2 linked regions of the Ruegeria pomeroyi DSS-3 genome follow. The protein of the gene in region 1 interacts with the protein of each later gene in a pairwise test. Links are inferred from orthologs where the notes say so. Each region holds a gene or a part of one and is shown on either strand. Other genes may lie near its edges. The genes, in order: mtgA and SPO_RS05985.

What was found.
Region 2: the proteins of mtgA (region 1) and SPO_RS05985 interact in binary tests that used the Escherichia coli proteins (3 or more experiments, as listed by UniProt). The link is inferred for Ruegeria pomeroyi DSS-3 from one-to-one orthologs.

The regions. Positions count from the first base shown.
Region 1 is NC_003911.12:3,968,928-3,976,412, reverse strand. Bases 39-2,827 are described here. They hold mtgA (monofunctional biosynthetic peptidoglycan transglycosylase), read left to right. Parts: upstream 39-963; coding sequence 964-1,692; downstream 1,693-2,827. Other genes in these bases: SPO_RS19105 (FtsZ-binding protein FzlA), read left to right, coding at 2,366-2,827; SPO_RS19110 (GNAT family N-acetyltransferase), read right to left, coding at 1,709-2,182; SPO_RS22330 (Hint domain-containing protein), read left to right, coding at 39-910. Outside these bases: more of SPO_RS22330, read left to right, coding at 1-38; more of SPO_RS19105, read left to right, coding at 2,828-3,031; tRNA epoxyqueuosine(34) reductase QueG, read left to right, coding at 3,104-4,144; SPO_RS19095 (HAD family hydrolase), read left to right, coding at 4,343-4,981; map (type I methionyl aminopeptidase), read right to left, coding at 5,092-5,901; DNA/RNA nuclease SfsA, read right to left, coding at 5,987-6,679; SPO_RS19080 (competence/damage-inducible protein A), read left to right, coding at 6,729-7,451; SPO_RS19075 (GNAT family N-acetyltransferase), read left to right, coding at 7,448-7,485. UniProt on the Escherichia coli protein: Peptidoglycan polymerase that catalyzes glycan chain elongation from lipid-linked precursors. May play a role in peptidoglycan assembly during cell division in collaboration with other cell division proteins.
Region 2 is NC_003911.12:1,232,047-1,236,846, reverse strand. What follows is about bases 1,801-4,800. They hold SPO_RS05985 (peptidoglycan D,D-transpeptidase FtsI family protein), read right to left. Parts: upstream 4,195-4,800; coding sequence 2,407-4,194; downstream 1,801-2,406. Other genes in these bases: rsmH (16S rRNA (cytosine(1402)-N(4))-methyltransferase RsmH), read right to left, coding at 4,556-4,800; ftsL (cell division protein FtsL), read right to left, coding at 4,191-4,559; SPO_RS05990 (UDP-N-acetylmuramoyl-L-alanyl-D-glutamate--2,6-diaminopimelate ligase), read right to left, coding at 1,801-2,388. Outside these bases: SPO_RS05995 (UDP-N-acetylmuramoyl-tripeptide--D-alanyl-D-alanine ligase), read right to left, coding at 1-910; more of SPO_RS05990, read right to left, coding at 907-1,800. UniProt on the Escherichia coli protein: Essential cell division protein that catalyzes cross-linking of the peptidoglycan cell wall at the division septum. Required for localization of FtsN.

The sequences.
Region 1 (7,485 bases):
CGGTGATCCGTTCGTGAATGGCGGCACGATAAACATCGTGAACAACTCGACGAGTGTTCTGACATTTGTCGATGTCGATACTCAGTTGAATGACCCGCTTTCTGGGGAATACGTCTCTTTTGACGGCGGCGTGACGCTGCTGAGCTATCAATATCTGGGTGTCGGCGACGTGCGCGGAGACCCAGGCCAGCGCGCTTCGTTCATCCGGATCGATTTGGGCGATGGCAGTTTCATGACCGTCGCCCTGGACATGAATGCCGATTTCGACGATGTGCCCGACCTGCAGAACGGGAACACGCAACTCACGCTCGAAACTCTGGATACGACTTCGACCAACTGGTTCCCCGGGTTTGCGTGTTTTGCGGCTGGTACCTTCATCGAGATCGAAAGCGGCCCGATCCCGGTGGAAACCCTGCGCCCCGGCGATCTGGTGCAGACACTGGACAATGGATTGCAACCGCTGCTGCAATTGGCAAAGACAACGGTCCGGGGCGACGGTGCCTTGGCGCCGGTGCTGTTCAGGGCCGGAGTTTTGGGCAATTTTCGCGACCTCTATGTCAGCCAGCAGCACCGGATGCTGATCACGGGTTGGCAGGCAGAACTGGCATGTGGCGAAAGCGAGGTGTTTGTTCCCGCGCGTATGTTGGTTAACGGCAGTACCATTCGCATCGCGCCGCGTCACAAGCTGACCTATTACCATCTGCTGTTTGCGCGCCACGAAATCGTGTTTTCCGAGGGTATCCCGACCGAAAGCTATTTTCCCGGTGCCATCGAAGCGCCAGAAGACGGGGCTGACGAAGACGCGGAGGCAGCCCTGTTTCAGGAGCTTGCGATCACCGGCGGCGCTGGCTGGCAAACCGCGCGACGGGTGGCGAAGTCCGCCGAGGCACAATTGCTCTTGGCGGCCTGATCAGGATGGCTTTGCCCGTTCAGATCATCAAAGAACTGCGCTAAAAGGCATTCATGGCCAAGCGGACAACGAACACCAGAAAGAAGAAGGCCCGCAAGGCCGACACCAAGTTGCGACCTGGACGCTGGGTTCTGCGCTGGGTCAGTCGCGCCTTTGCGGCTGGTTTCGCCGCTCTTCTGGTGCTGGTGCTGCTGTTTTCGATGATCAACCCGCCGATCACCCACACGATCTGGTCCGAATACAGCCGGCTGGGTAAGGTCGAGCGTGACTGGGTGCCGCTGGAAGAGATTGCCCCGGTCATGGCGCGTTCGGTGGTGGCGGCCGAGGATGCGAATTTCTGCCTGCATTGGGGCTTTGACGTCAATGCCATCCGTGCCGCCATCGACGAAGGGTCGGGACGCGGTGCCTCGACCCTGTCGCAACAGGTGGTCAAGAACGTGTATCTGTGGCAGGGGCGCAGCTGGATCCGCAAGGCGCTGGAAACCGCGATCACCCCGCTGGTGGAGCTGACCTGGTCCAAGCGCAGGATCGTCGAGGTCTATCTGAACGTCGCCGAGATGGACGAGGGTGTGTTCGGCGTGGCGGCCGCTGCCGATCGCTATTTCGGGGTGAGCCCCGACAAGCTGTCGGCGCAGCAGGCGGCGCGGATCGCGGCGGTTCTGCCCAATCCGCGCGGGCGCTCGGCCTCGGATCCATCACCGCGGCTGCGCAAACGCGCCGCGGCCATCATGGATGGTGCGGCAACCATCGCTGCCGATGGGCGGTCGGACTGTTTCGAATAGGCCGCGCTGCTTGGCGTCAGGCGGTGTCGAGGCGAAACTTCAGGAACCGGTGCCCGGCATGATCGGTCTCGCCCAGGGGCTGCGCGCCGAGGCGGCGCAGCGCACCCAGATGCTGGCGCGAGGGCGGCAGCAGGAAGGTGACAAAGGGAATGCGCGGATCGGCATGGGCAAAGTCCAGCGCCTTGCGGGCGATGGGCAGGCCCAGCCCGAAATGCGCGGGGCAGAGGACCAGGCCGAAATCCCATTCTTCGCCCTCGCGCTGAAAGCCGCCCCAGCCAACATATCGGTCCTGATGAAGAAACGCCCAATGGCCCAGCCCGTCCCGGTCCCAACAGGCCTCCTTGGACTGGACGAAAGAGACGGTCTGCGCGTCGCTCCAGCTGTCGGGCATCAACGGCATATGAATGGCCAGACGCGGGTCGCGCATATGGGCGGTGATCAGGTTCGGGTCGACCTGCGTCAGACGGGCAAAGGTGAGGGGTGCGGGCATCGGATGGCCTGTGGCTAGGTTGCGCTATCTGCCGCTGCGCCCCGGTCGGCGTCAATCCGCCCAGCGTCACGATTGCGTGTCGCCCACCCGCCCGACCGCCGGTGTTTTGTCCGGGGGAACTTGCACTTGCACCGCTGCCGGGGCTATTGCTGACGGGCAAGACCTCATTTGATCCGGATCCCCATGGCGCGCCTGTTTCACGTCCCCCTGTCCCCGTTCTGCCGCAAGGTCCGCCTGTTGCTGGCCGAAAAGAAGATCGAGGTTGAACTGGTCGAGGAGCGCTATTGGGAAGGCGACCCGGATTTTCTGCGCCGCAACCCGGCCGGCAAGGTGCCGGTGATCAAGTTGGACGGCAAGATGCTGGCCGAAAGCGCGGCCATCTGCGAATACATCGAAGAGACCCGCCCCGAACCGCCGCTGATGCCCAAGGATGTCGATGGGCGCTACGAGGTGCGCAGGCTGGTCTGCTGGTTCGACGACAAGTTTCATAACGAGGTGACCTCGAACCTGCTTTACGAGCGGGTCAACAAGAAGGTGACGGGGCAGGGCTATCCCGACAGCCGCAATGTCAAGGCCGGGGCCAAGGCGATCAAGTATCATCTGGATTACATGGCCTGGCTGCTGGACCACCGCCGCTGGCTGGCCGGCGACCAGATGACGCTGGCCGATTTCGCCGCCGCCGCGCATCTGTCCTCGCTCGACTATATCTCGGACGTGGACTGGAACCGGAGCCAGGTGGTCAAGGACTGGTACGCAAAGATCAAGTCGCGGCCTTCGTTCCGGTCGATCCTGGCCGATCAGGTGCCCGGGTTCCGGCCGCCGCCGCATTACGCGGATCTCGATTTCTGACCGGGTCCGGGGGCGCTGCCCCCGCCGCGCCAAGGCGCGACTCCCCCGGAGTATTTTGGACCAGAAAGAAGCATGAGCGGGGAACTGAAAGACAGGCTGGTCGCGCGGGCCCTGGAGGAAGGGTTCGTGTCCTGCCGTGTCTGCCGCCCCTGGGATGTACCCGAGATGCCCGCGCGGCTGGGTGCCTTTGTCGAAGCCGGGTATCACGGGCAGATGGGCTGGATGGCCGAGCGGATGGAGTGGCGCGGCGATCCGGCGGCGCTCTGGCCCGAGGCGCGCTCGGTCATCATGCTGGCCGAGAGCTATGCGCCTGACACGGATCCAATGGAGGTGGTCGGCCAGCCGGACCGGGGTGCGATCTCGGTCTATGCAAGGGGCAAGGACTACCATGACCTGGTCAAGAAACGGCTGAAGCGGCTGGCGCGTTGGCTGATCGAGGCGGGCGGCGGCGAGGTCAAGGTGTTTGTCGATACCGCCCCGGTGCCGGAAAAGGCGTTGGGACAGGCGGCGGGGTTGGGCTGGCAGGGCAAGCATACCAACCTGGTCAGCCGGGATTGGGGCAATTGGGCCTTTCTGGGCTCTGTCTTCACGACGCTCGATTTACCGAGCGACCCGGTCGGGCGCGACAATTGTGGGTCGTGCTCTGCCTGCCTGACCGCTTGTCCCACCGATGCCTTTCCGGCGCCCTACCGCCTGGATGCGCGGCGCTGCATTTCCTATCTGACCATCGAGCACAAGGGGCCGGTGGATGAAGAGTTGCGCGCCAAGCTGGGCAACCGGATCTATGGCTGCGACGATTGCCTGGCGGCCTGTCCCTGGAACAAGTTCGCGGTGGCCGCCAGCGATCTGCGCTATGGCGCGCGGCCCGAGTTGAGCGCCCCCGCACTGGCCGATCTGGCGCGTCTGGACGATGCCGGGTTCCGGGAGATGTTTTCGGGTTCGCCCATCAAGCGGATCGGGCGCGACCGCTTCGTGCGCAATGTACTCTACGCCATCGGCAACTCCGGCCTGCCGGCGCTGCGCCCGGTGGCGCAGGACCTGGCCCAGGACTCTGACCCGACGGTCGCGGACGCGGCGCGCTGGGCGGCGGCGAAGCTGGCGATGTCGCGCTGATAGCGTTGCGCAAGACGTGCCAAGCGCAGATCAAAAGGTTTCGCCTGACTGAGTTGGCAGACCTACGGTGAGGCTCTTACCGGTATGATGTTTCGGGATGTTTCAGATCGCGCCTGCATCGGCAATCCATCGCCTGTCAACGGTTTGCCGCAAGGTGCGGGTTGCGCTAAACGCAGGTTCCCCAATCCGGAGAACGCGATGCGACATGACCTGGTTATCTTCGACTGCGACGGCGTGCTGGTGGATAGCGAGCCGCTTTCGAACCGCGTCTTGTCCGACAACCTCGCCCGTTATGGGCTGAACCTGACGCTGGAAGATACTGTCAGCCTCTTTCTGGGCAGTACGATGACCGGGGTTCGGGACAAGGCACGCGCGCTGGGCGCGCATTTGCCCGATGACTGGGTGGATCAGGTCTATGCCGAAACCTACGACCGGCTGCGTGCGGGCGTGCCCCTTGTCGCCGGCATTTCCGATCTGCTGGCCGCGCTGGATGCGCGTGCTCTGCCCTATTGTGTCGCCTCCAATGGCAGCCCCGACAAGATGCGCATCACGCTGGGCCAGAACGGGCTGTGGGAACGGTTCCGGGACAGGATGTTCTCGGCCCATGTTCTGGGTACGGCCAAACCTGACCCCCTCCTGTTTCAAACGGCCGCCGCGCAGTTCGACGCAACATCCCCGGTGGTGATAGAGGATAGCCCATCAGGCGTTACCGCCGCCGTTCGGGCCGGTATGCGTTGCCTCGGCTATGTCGCCCATGGCGATGGCGCGAATCTGCGCGCGCTTGGGGCCGAGGTGTTTCATGATATGGCCGAAGTGCCGGTGCTGCTCGCGCTGTGACCGGCTCAACCGGTAAGCGCGCGACCGTGTCTGCAGAGGTCCGGCCTCTGCTTTTCCTCTTGCCAGAAGTATCCTGGGGGTCCGGGGGCTGGTCCCCGGTTCCGCCCTGATCAGGCGTAGGTCGGGTGGAACTTGCCGCCGGGCGAAAGGGTAAAGATCTCGACCCCGTTTGCGGTCACCCCGACCGAATGTTCGAACTGCGCCGACAGCGATTTGTCGCGGGTGACGGCGGTCCAGTCATCGGCCAGCGTCTTGGTCTCGGGGCGGCCCAGATTCACCATCGGTTCGATGGTGAAGAACATGCCTTCCTCCAGCACCGCGCCGGTGCCGGGGCGGCCGTAATGCAGCACGTTGGGCGGGGCGTGAAACACCTGGCCCAGCCCGTGACCGCAGAAATCGCGCACAACCGACATGCGGTGCGCCTCGACATAGGTCTGGATGGCATGGCCGATATCGCCGAAAGTATTGCCCGGCTTGACCATCTCGATCCCCTTGAACAGGGCGTCATGCGTCACCTGGATCAGCCGCTCGGCCTTGCGCGGCAGCTTGCCGGCCACGTACATCCGGCTGGTATCGCCGAACCAGCCATCGACGATCACGGTGACGTCGATATTCAGGATATCGCCCTCGCCCAGCCGCTTGTCGCCCGGAATTCCGTGGCAGACCACATGGTTGACCGAGATGCAGCTGGCATGCTCATAGCCCTTGTAACCGATGGTCGCCGATTTCGCGCCGGCAGCCTCGACCATCCCGGTGATGATCCGGTCGATCTCGCCCGTGGATTGGCCCGGAAAGACATGTTCCGCGATATCGTCCAGAATACGCGCCGCAACCGCCCCTGCCGCATGCATGCCGGCAAAGTCGGTGGGTTCGTAGATGCGGATACCATCCCTGGTCAGGCGGCCACGATGTTCCTTCATCGGTGCGAGGCTCCAATAGTTGCGCGCGGATCCCTGTTTACGCTGCTTGCGCAGAAAGTGCCAGAGGGCGCAGCGTCGCAATATGTCAAAGCATATCGGCGATTTCGACTCCTTGAGGAGAGATATGGGTGGTCAGGATCAGCTTTTCCACACCCTGCGCGCGGGCCGTTTCAAAGGCGCGCGCATAGGCCGGGTCGATATCCGCGGCCAGGGTGAATCTGTCGCAATCGGTCCGCTGTACCAGATAAAGCATGATCGCCCGATGCCCCAGCCCGGCCATCGCAGCCAGCTCTGCCAGATGCTTGGCGCCGCGCGCGGTCACGCTGTCGGGAAACTCGGCCAGGCCGGGCTCACGGCACAGTGTCACGCTTTTGACCTCGACATAGGCGTCCGCCAGGCCGGGCCCGCTCAGCAGAAAGTCGATGCGGCTGTTCTGGCCGTATTTCACCTCGGGCCGCACCGTTTCATAGGCGGCCAGCGACGGAATGGCGCGGCGCTCGAGCGCGGTCTTCAAGGCCCGGTTCGGGACCGAGGTATCGACACCGGTGAAATGGCCGTTCTCGTGATCGACCAACCGCCAGCCGAACTTCAGCTTCTTCTTCGGATCGTCATTGGGTTCCAGCCAGATTTTCGTTCCGGGGTCCGCCAGCCCCATCATCGAGCCGGGATTGGCGCAATGGGCGGTCACCTCGCGCCCGTCTTCCAACTGGCAATCGGCCAGAAAGCGTTTGTAGCGACGGATCAGGCGGGCGGGGACAAGAGTTGTTTGAAAGCGCATGATCCCGGGCCTATACCTGCGGCAGGGGTCGATCAAGAGAGAGGGCGCCATGCCAAACCCAACCGCCGCCATGCTGGTCATCGGAGACGAGATCCTGTCGGGGCGCACCCGCGACGCCAACATGTACTATCTCGCCGGAGAGCTGAGCAAACACGGGATTGACCTGAAAGAGGTGCGCGTGGTCAGCGACGACGCCCCGGCGATCGAGACGGCGGTCAAGGCATTGTCGGATGGGTTCGACCATGTCTTCACCAGCGGCGGCATCGGGCCGACCCATGACGACATCACCGCCGATTGCATCGCCCGCGCCTTTGGTGCCGCCATCGACGTGCGCGCCGATGCGCGCGCCCTGCTCGAGGCGCATTATGCCAAGACCGGGCTGGAGCTGAACGCCGCGCGGCTGCGCATGGCGCGTATCCCCGATGGGGCCACGCTGATTGACAATCCGGTCAGCACAGCGCCGGGCTTTACCCTGGGCAACGTACATGTGATGGCGGGTGTGCCCAGCGTGTTTCAGGCGATGGTCGCCAGCATCCTGCCGACGCTGACCGGCGGTCAGCCGCTGTTGTCGCAGACCCTGCGGATTGACCGGGGCGAGGGCGACATCGCCGCAACCCTGACGCAGTTGGCCGAGGATTTTCCCGATCTGACCATTGGCTGCTATCCGTTCCAGATCAACGGAGCATTCGGTGCCAATGTGGTGGTGCGGGGTACGGATGGTGTGCGGATCGACGCGGCTGTCACCCGGCTTGCGCGGGAGACCGCGCAATGACGCCTGACTGGTTCGCGGTGGTCGATGCAACCTG
Region 2 (4,800 bases), 2.7 Mb from region 1 along the record:
GCAGCGACTGCCCCGCATCAGCCCCCAGCGCATCGCAGCAGGCCAGGGCACCCAGCGCGTTCATCGCGAAATGCGTTCCCGCCGATTGCAGGGTGAAACTGACGGGGCCAGCCGGAGTGTCGGCGCGGGCATGGGTCATCCCATCCGCCACCTCGACCCCGGTCAGGCGATAGTCTTGCGCGGCACGCCCGAACGAGAGCTGCCGGGCGCCCCGAGCAGCGGCGCGCAGGATATCCGCCTCGGCGATATCGGCGTTAAGCACCGCCACGCCGCCGGGTTCCAGCCCCTCCATGATCGCGGCCTTCTCGCGCGCGATACCTGCCACGTCGTCAAAGGCCTCCAGATGCACCGCCGCGACGGTGGTGACCATCGCCACATGCGGGCGGGCCTGGCGGGCCAGCGGAGCGATCTCGCCGGGATGGTTCATGCCGATCTCGATCACCGCAAATTCGGTGTCGCGCGGCATTCGCGCCAGCGTCAGCGGCACGCCCCAGTGGTTGTTGTAGCTGGCGACACTGGCATGGGTGCGACCCTGAGCACCAAGCATGGCGGCCAGCATTTCCTTGGTCGAGGTCTTGCCGACACTGCCGGTGACCGCAACCACCCGCGCCTGTGCGCGGGCGCGCCCGGCGCGGCCCAAAGCTTCAAGCCCGGTCTGCACGTCATCGACCAGCAACAGCCGCCCGTCCTCACCCACGCCTTCGGGGATGCGCGAGACCAGCGCGGCGCCCGCGCCCTTGTCCAGCGCCTGCGCCACAAAGTCATGCCCGTCGCGGGCGGCGGTCAGCGCGACGAAGAGATCGCCGGGCGCAATGGTGCGGGTGTCGATCGAGATGCCGCTGACCTGCCAGTCGCCCAGGGCACGGCCCCCGGTGGCCTCGGCGGCCTCGGCTGCGGTCCAGAGGGTCATGCCAGCCGTCCTTCCAGTGCGGCCACCGCGATGCTGGCCTGTTCCACATCGTCAAAGGGCAGCACCTGGTCGCCCACAACCTGCCCGGTCTCATGTCCCTTGCCGCAGATCAGCAAGGCATCGCCGGGTTCCAGCGTGTCGACACCGCGCAGGATCGCCTCGGCCCGATCGCCCACTTCGGTGGCACCGGGGGCGCCCTGCATCACGGCGGCGCGGATCAGGGCGGGGTCCTCGCTGCGCGGATTGTCATCGGTGATGATGACGATATCGGCATTTTCCACCGCAGCCTTTCCCATCAGCGGGCGCTTGTACGGGTCACGGTCGCCGCCGGCACCGACGATGGCCACCAGACGCCCCATCACATGCGGGCGCAGCGCCCTGAGCGCAGTGGCGACCGCATCAGGCGTATGGGAGTAATCGACAAAGACCGCCGCGCCATTGGCGCGGGTTGCGGCCAACTGCATCCGGCCCCGGACAGTGCCCAGATGCGGCAGGGTTTCGAACACCCGTTCGGGCGCACCGCCGCTGGCGATGACCAGCCCGCAGGCCAACAGGATGTTTTCCGCCTGGAAACCGCCGATCAGGTCAAGCCGCGCCTGATAGGCCTTGCCCCGCCACGAGAACAACAGGTCCTGCCCGGTGGCGTCGAACCGCTGGTTGGTCAGGCTCAGATCGCAGGGGCCGCGCCCGACGGTCAGCACGTTCTGGCCGCGCGCGGCGGCAATGGCGCGCATCTCGGCGCCCTTGGGGTCGTCCATGTTGATCACGGCCACCCCGTCAGGCGGCAGCACACGGCGGAACAGCCCCGCCTTGGCCGCGAAATAGGCCTCGAAGGTTTCGTGATAATCCAGATGGTCCTGGGTGAAATTGGTGAACCCGGCAGCCTTGAGCACCACCCCATCGAGCCGCCGCTGTTCCAGCCCGTGGCTGGAGGCCTCCATCGCCGCATGGGTGACCCCGTTTGCGACCGCCTCGGCCAGACAACGATGCAGGGTGATCGGTTCAGGCGTGGTATGGGCCAGCGGCGCGGTCCAGGCGCCCTCGACCCCGGTGGTGCCGAGGTTGACCGCATCATGGCCCAGCTCGGTCCAGATCTGGCGCACGAAGGTCGAAACCGAGGTCTTGCCATTGGTGCCGGTGACCGCGACCATGGTGGCAGGCTGCGCCCCGAACCACAGCGCGGCCGTCAGGGCCAGCGTCTGGCGCGGGTCCTCGACCACCACCAGCGCCGCCTGCGAGGCGGCCAGTTCGGCGGCCGCGATACGGGCGCCCTCGGCATCGGTCAGGATGGCGCTTGCGCCCATCCGCAGGGCGTATTGGATGAAGTCTCCGCCATGCACCCGGCTGCCGGGCAGGGCCGCGAACAGGAACCCCTCGCGCACCAGACGGCTGTCGACCGCCAGCCCCGAAATATCGGGGTCACGCCCGCCCCGGGCGGTCAGCGCCAGTTGGCTCAGTCTGCGTCGCGTGTCGCCCATGGCGCCCTCACCTCATGTTCAGTTCGAGGTGAGCGTATAGCCAGCCCCCTGCCCGGGCTCAAGCTGTGGCCTGAGACCCAGAAGCGGTGCGACCCGGCCGATCAGTTCGGCGGCCACCGGCACCGCGGTCCAACCGGCGGTGCGGCGCTTTTCGCCATAGGCCAGGATCGAGGGTTCATCCAGCGTCACCACCAGAACGTATTTCGGGTCCGAGGCCGGGAACAGGCTGGCAAATGTGGCGATCACCTTGTCGTCGTAATAGCCGCCGCGCGGTTTGGGCTTGTCGGCGGTGCCGGTCTTGCCGCCCACCTGATAGCCCGGCACCTCGCCAAAGCTGGCGGTGCCGCTGGTGACCACCTTGCGCAGCATCGCCCGCGCCTGACGCGCGGCATTTTCCGACATCACCCGGGGACCGTATTGCGGGCCTTTCTGTTTCAGCACCGTGGGGCTGACATATTGCCCGCCATTGGCGATGGCCGCATAGCCCGCCGCCAGATGCATCGGGCTGGTCGACAGGCCATGGCCATAGGAAATGGTGACGGTGCTCAGCTCGCCCCAGGTCTTGGGCTTGAGCGGCTGCCCGCCCGAGGCCTCGACGATCTCGAACGGGGTCGGGTCGAACATGCCGAGGCTGTTCAGGAAGGCCTGCTGACGCTCGGCCCCGATCTGCAGCGCCAGCCGCCCAGTGCCCCGGTTCGAACTGTGCACGATCACGTCGGCGATGCTGATCTTGCCGTAATTCTTGTTGTTGAACTCGCCGATCGGGAACTTGCCGATCCGCATCGGCCCCGAGGTGTCGATGATGGTGTCGGAATTGACCAGCCCCAGATCGACCGCCTGCGCGGCGGCGAAGATCTTGAAGACCGAACCCAGCTCGTACACCCCCTGCACATAGCGGTTGAACAGCGGGCTGTCCGAAGGGTCAAAGCCGCTGGTGGGCGGGCGCGGCCGGTCATTGGGATCGAAGGAGGGCAAGGAAGAGGCGGCCACCACCTCGCCCGTATGCACATCCATCAGCACGGCCGAGGCGCCCTTGGCGCTCATGATCTTCATGCCGCCGTCCAGCACCTGTTCCATCGCCGCCTGCACCGTCAGGTCCAGCGACAGCTGAAGGGGCTTGGCGCCATTGGCCGGATCGCGCAGATAGCCGTCGAACTGTTTTTCCACGCCCGCAACGCCGATCACCTCGGCCGCGTCGACGCCCTCGCGGCCAAAGCCCGCGCCGCCCAGAACATGCGCGGCCAGGCGGCCATTTGGATAAAGCCGCATCTCGCGCGGGCCAAACAGCAGACCGGGATCGCCAATGTCATGCACCGCCTGTTTCTGCTCGGGGCTGATGCGTTTCTTGATCCAGATGAACTTGCGCTTGCCCGAGAAGTCGCGCACCAGCCGATCCTTGTCCAGATCGGGGAAGATGCGGACAAGCCCCTCGGCGGCGGCGACCGGGTCGACCATCAGCGGCGGCTGAGCATAAAGCGAATGGGTCTCGAAATTGGTGGCCAGCAGCCGGCCCTCGCGGTCGACGATATCGGCCCGCTGCGCGGCGATGGTGGCGCCGGTGGCGCTGGCCAGCGGTTCCTGCGCCTCGGACGAGGCCAGCATGCCCATGCGGGCACCGACCACCGAGAAGGCACAGAAGAAGAACACGCCCAGCACCAGCAGCCGCCCCTCGGCGCGGGCGCGCGACCGGTCCTGCATCTCTTCATGCCGCAGGCGGATGTTCTCGCGTTCGATCAGATCCGGGTTCTCGCCCTTGGCGCGGGCATGCAGGACACGGGCAAGCGGGCGCAGAGGGGTGCGGATCATGGCTGTTGCTCCGGCGGCAGGGTTCCGGCGTCCGAGAAGTTCGACACGTCGATCCCGTTGATGATCGGCAGGGCGGGATCCTCGGCATACATGATTTCCGAGACCCGCCCGAACTGGTCGGCGCGCATGGGCAACAGGCCCAGACGCTCGAAGTTCAGGTCGGCCAGCTCGCGCAGCCGGTCGGGACGGTTGAGATAGGCCCATTCGGCACGCAAGACGCTCAGCCGGACCTGGGCCTCGCCGATCTGGCGTTGCAGGCGCTGGGTGTCTTTCAGCACTTCCTGGGTGCGGTAATTCTCCTGATAGGCCCAGAGTGCCAGCCCCAGAACCGCCAGAGCGGTCAGCACATAGATCACACTTCTCACCGCGTTCCCCCCTTGAGTTGCGGCATGCCGATGGATTTGGCATCGACCGCGCCCGCCGGCGCGTCGGTGCGCAGCGCGACCCGCAGCTTGGCAGAGCGCGCGCGCGGGTTCTCGGCCAGTTCCTGATCGTCGGGGCCGATGGCCTTGCGGCTCAGCAGTTCGAATTGCGGCGCGTCCTCGACGGTTTCGGGCGCATAGCGGTTGGCCCGCCCGCTGCGTCCCGCCCGCGCCTGGAGGAAGC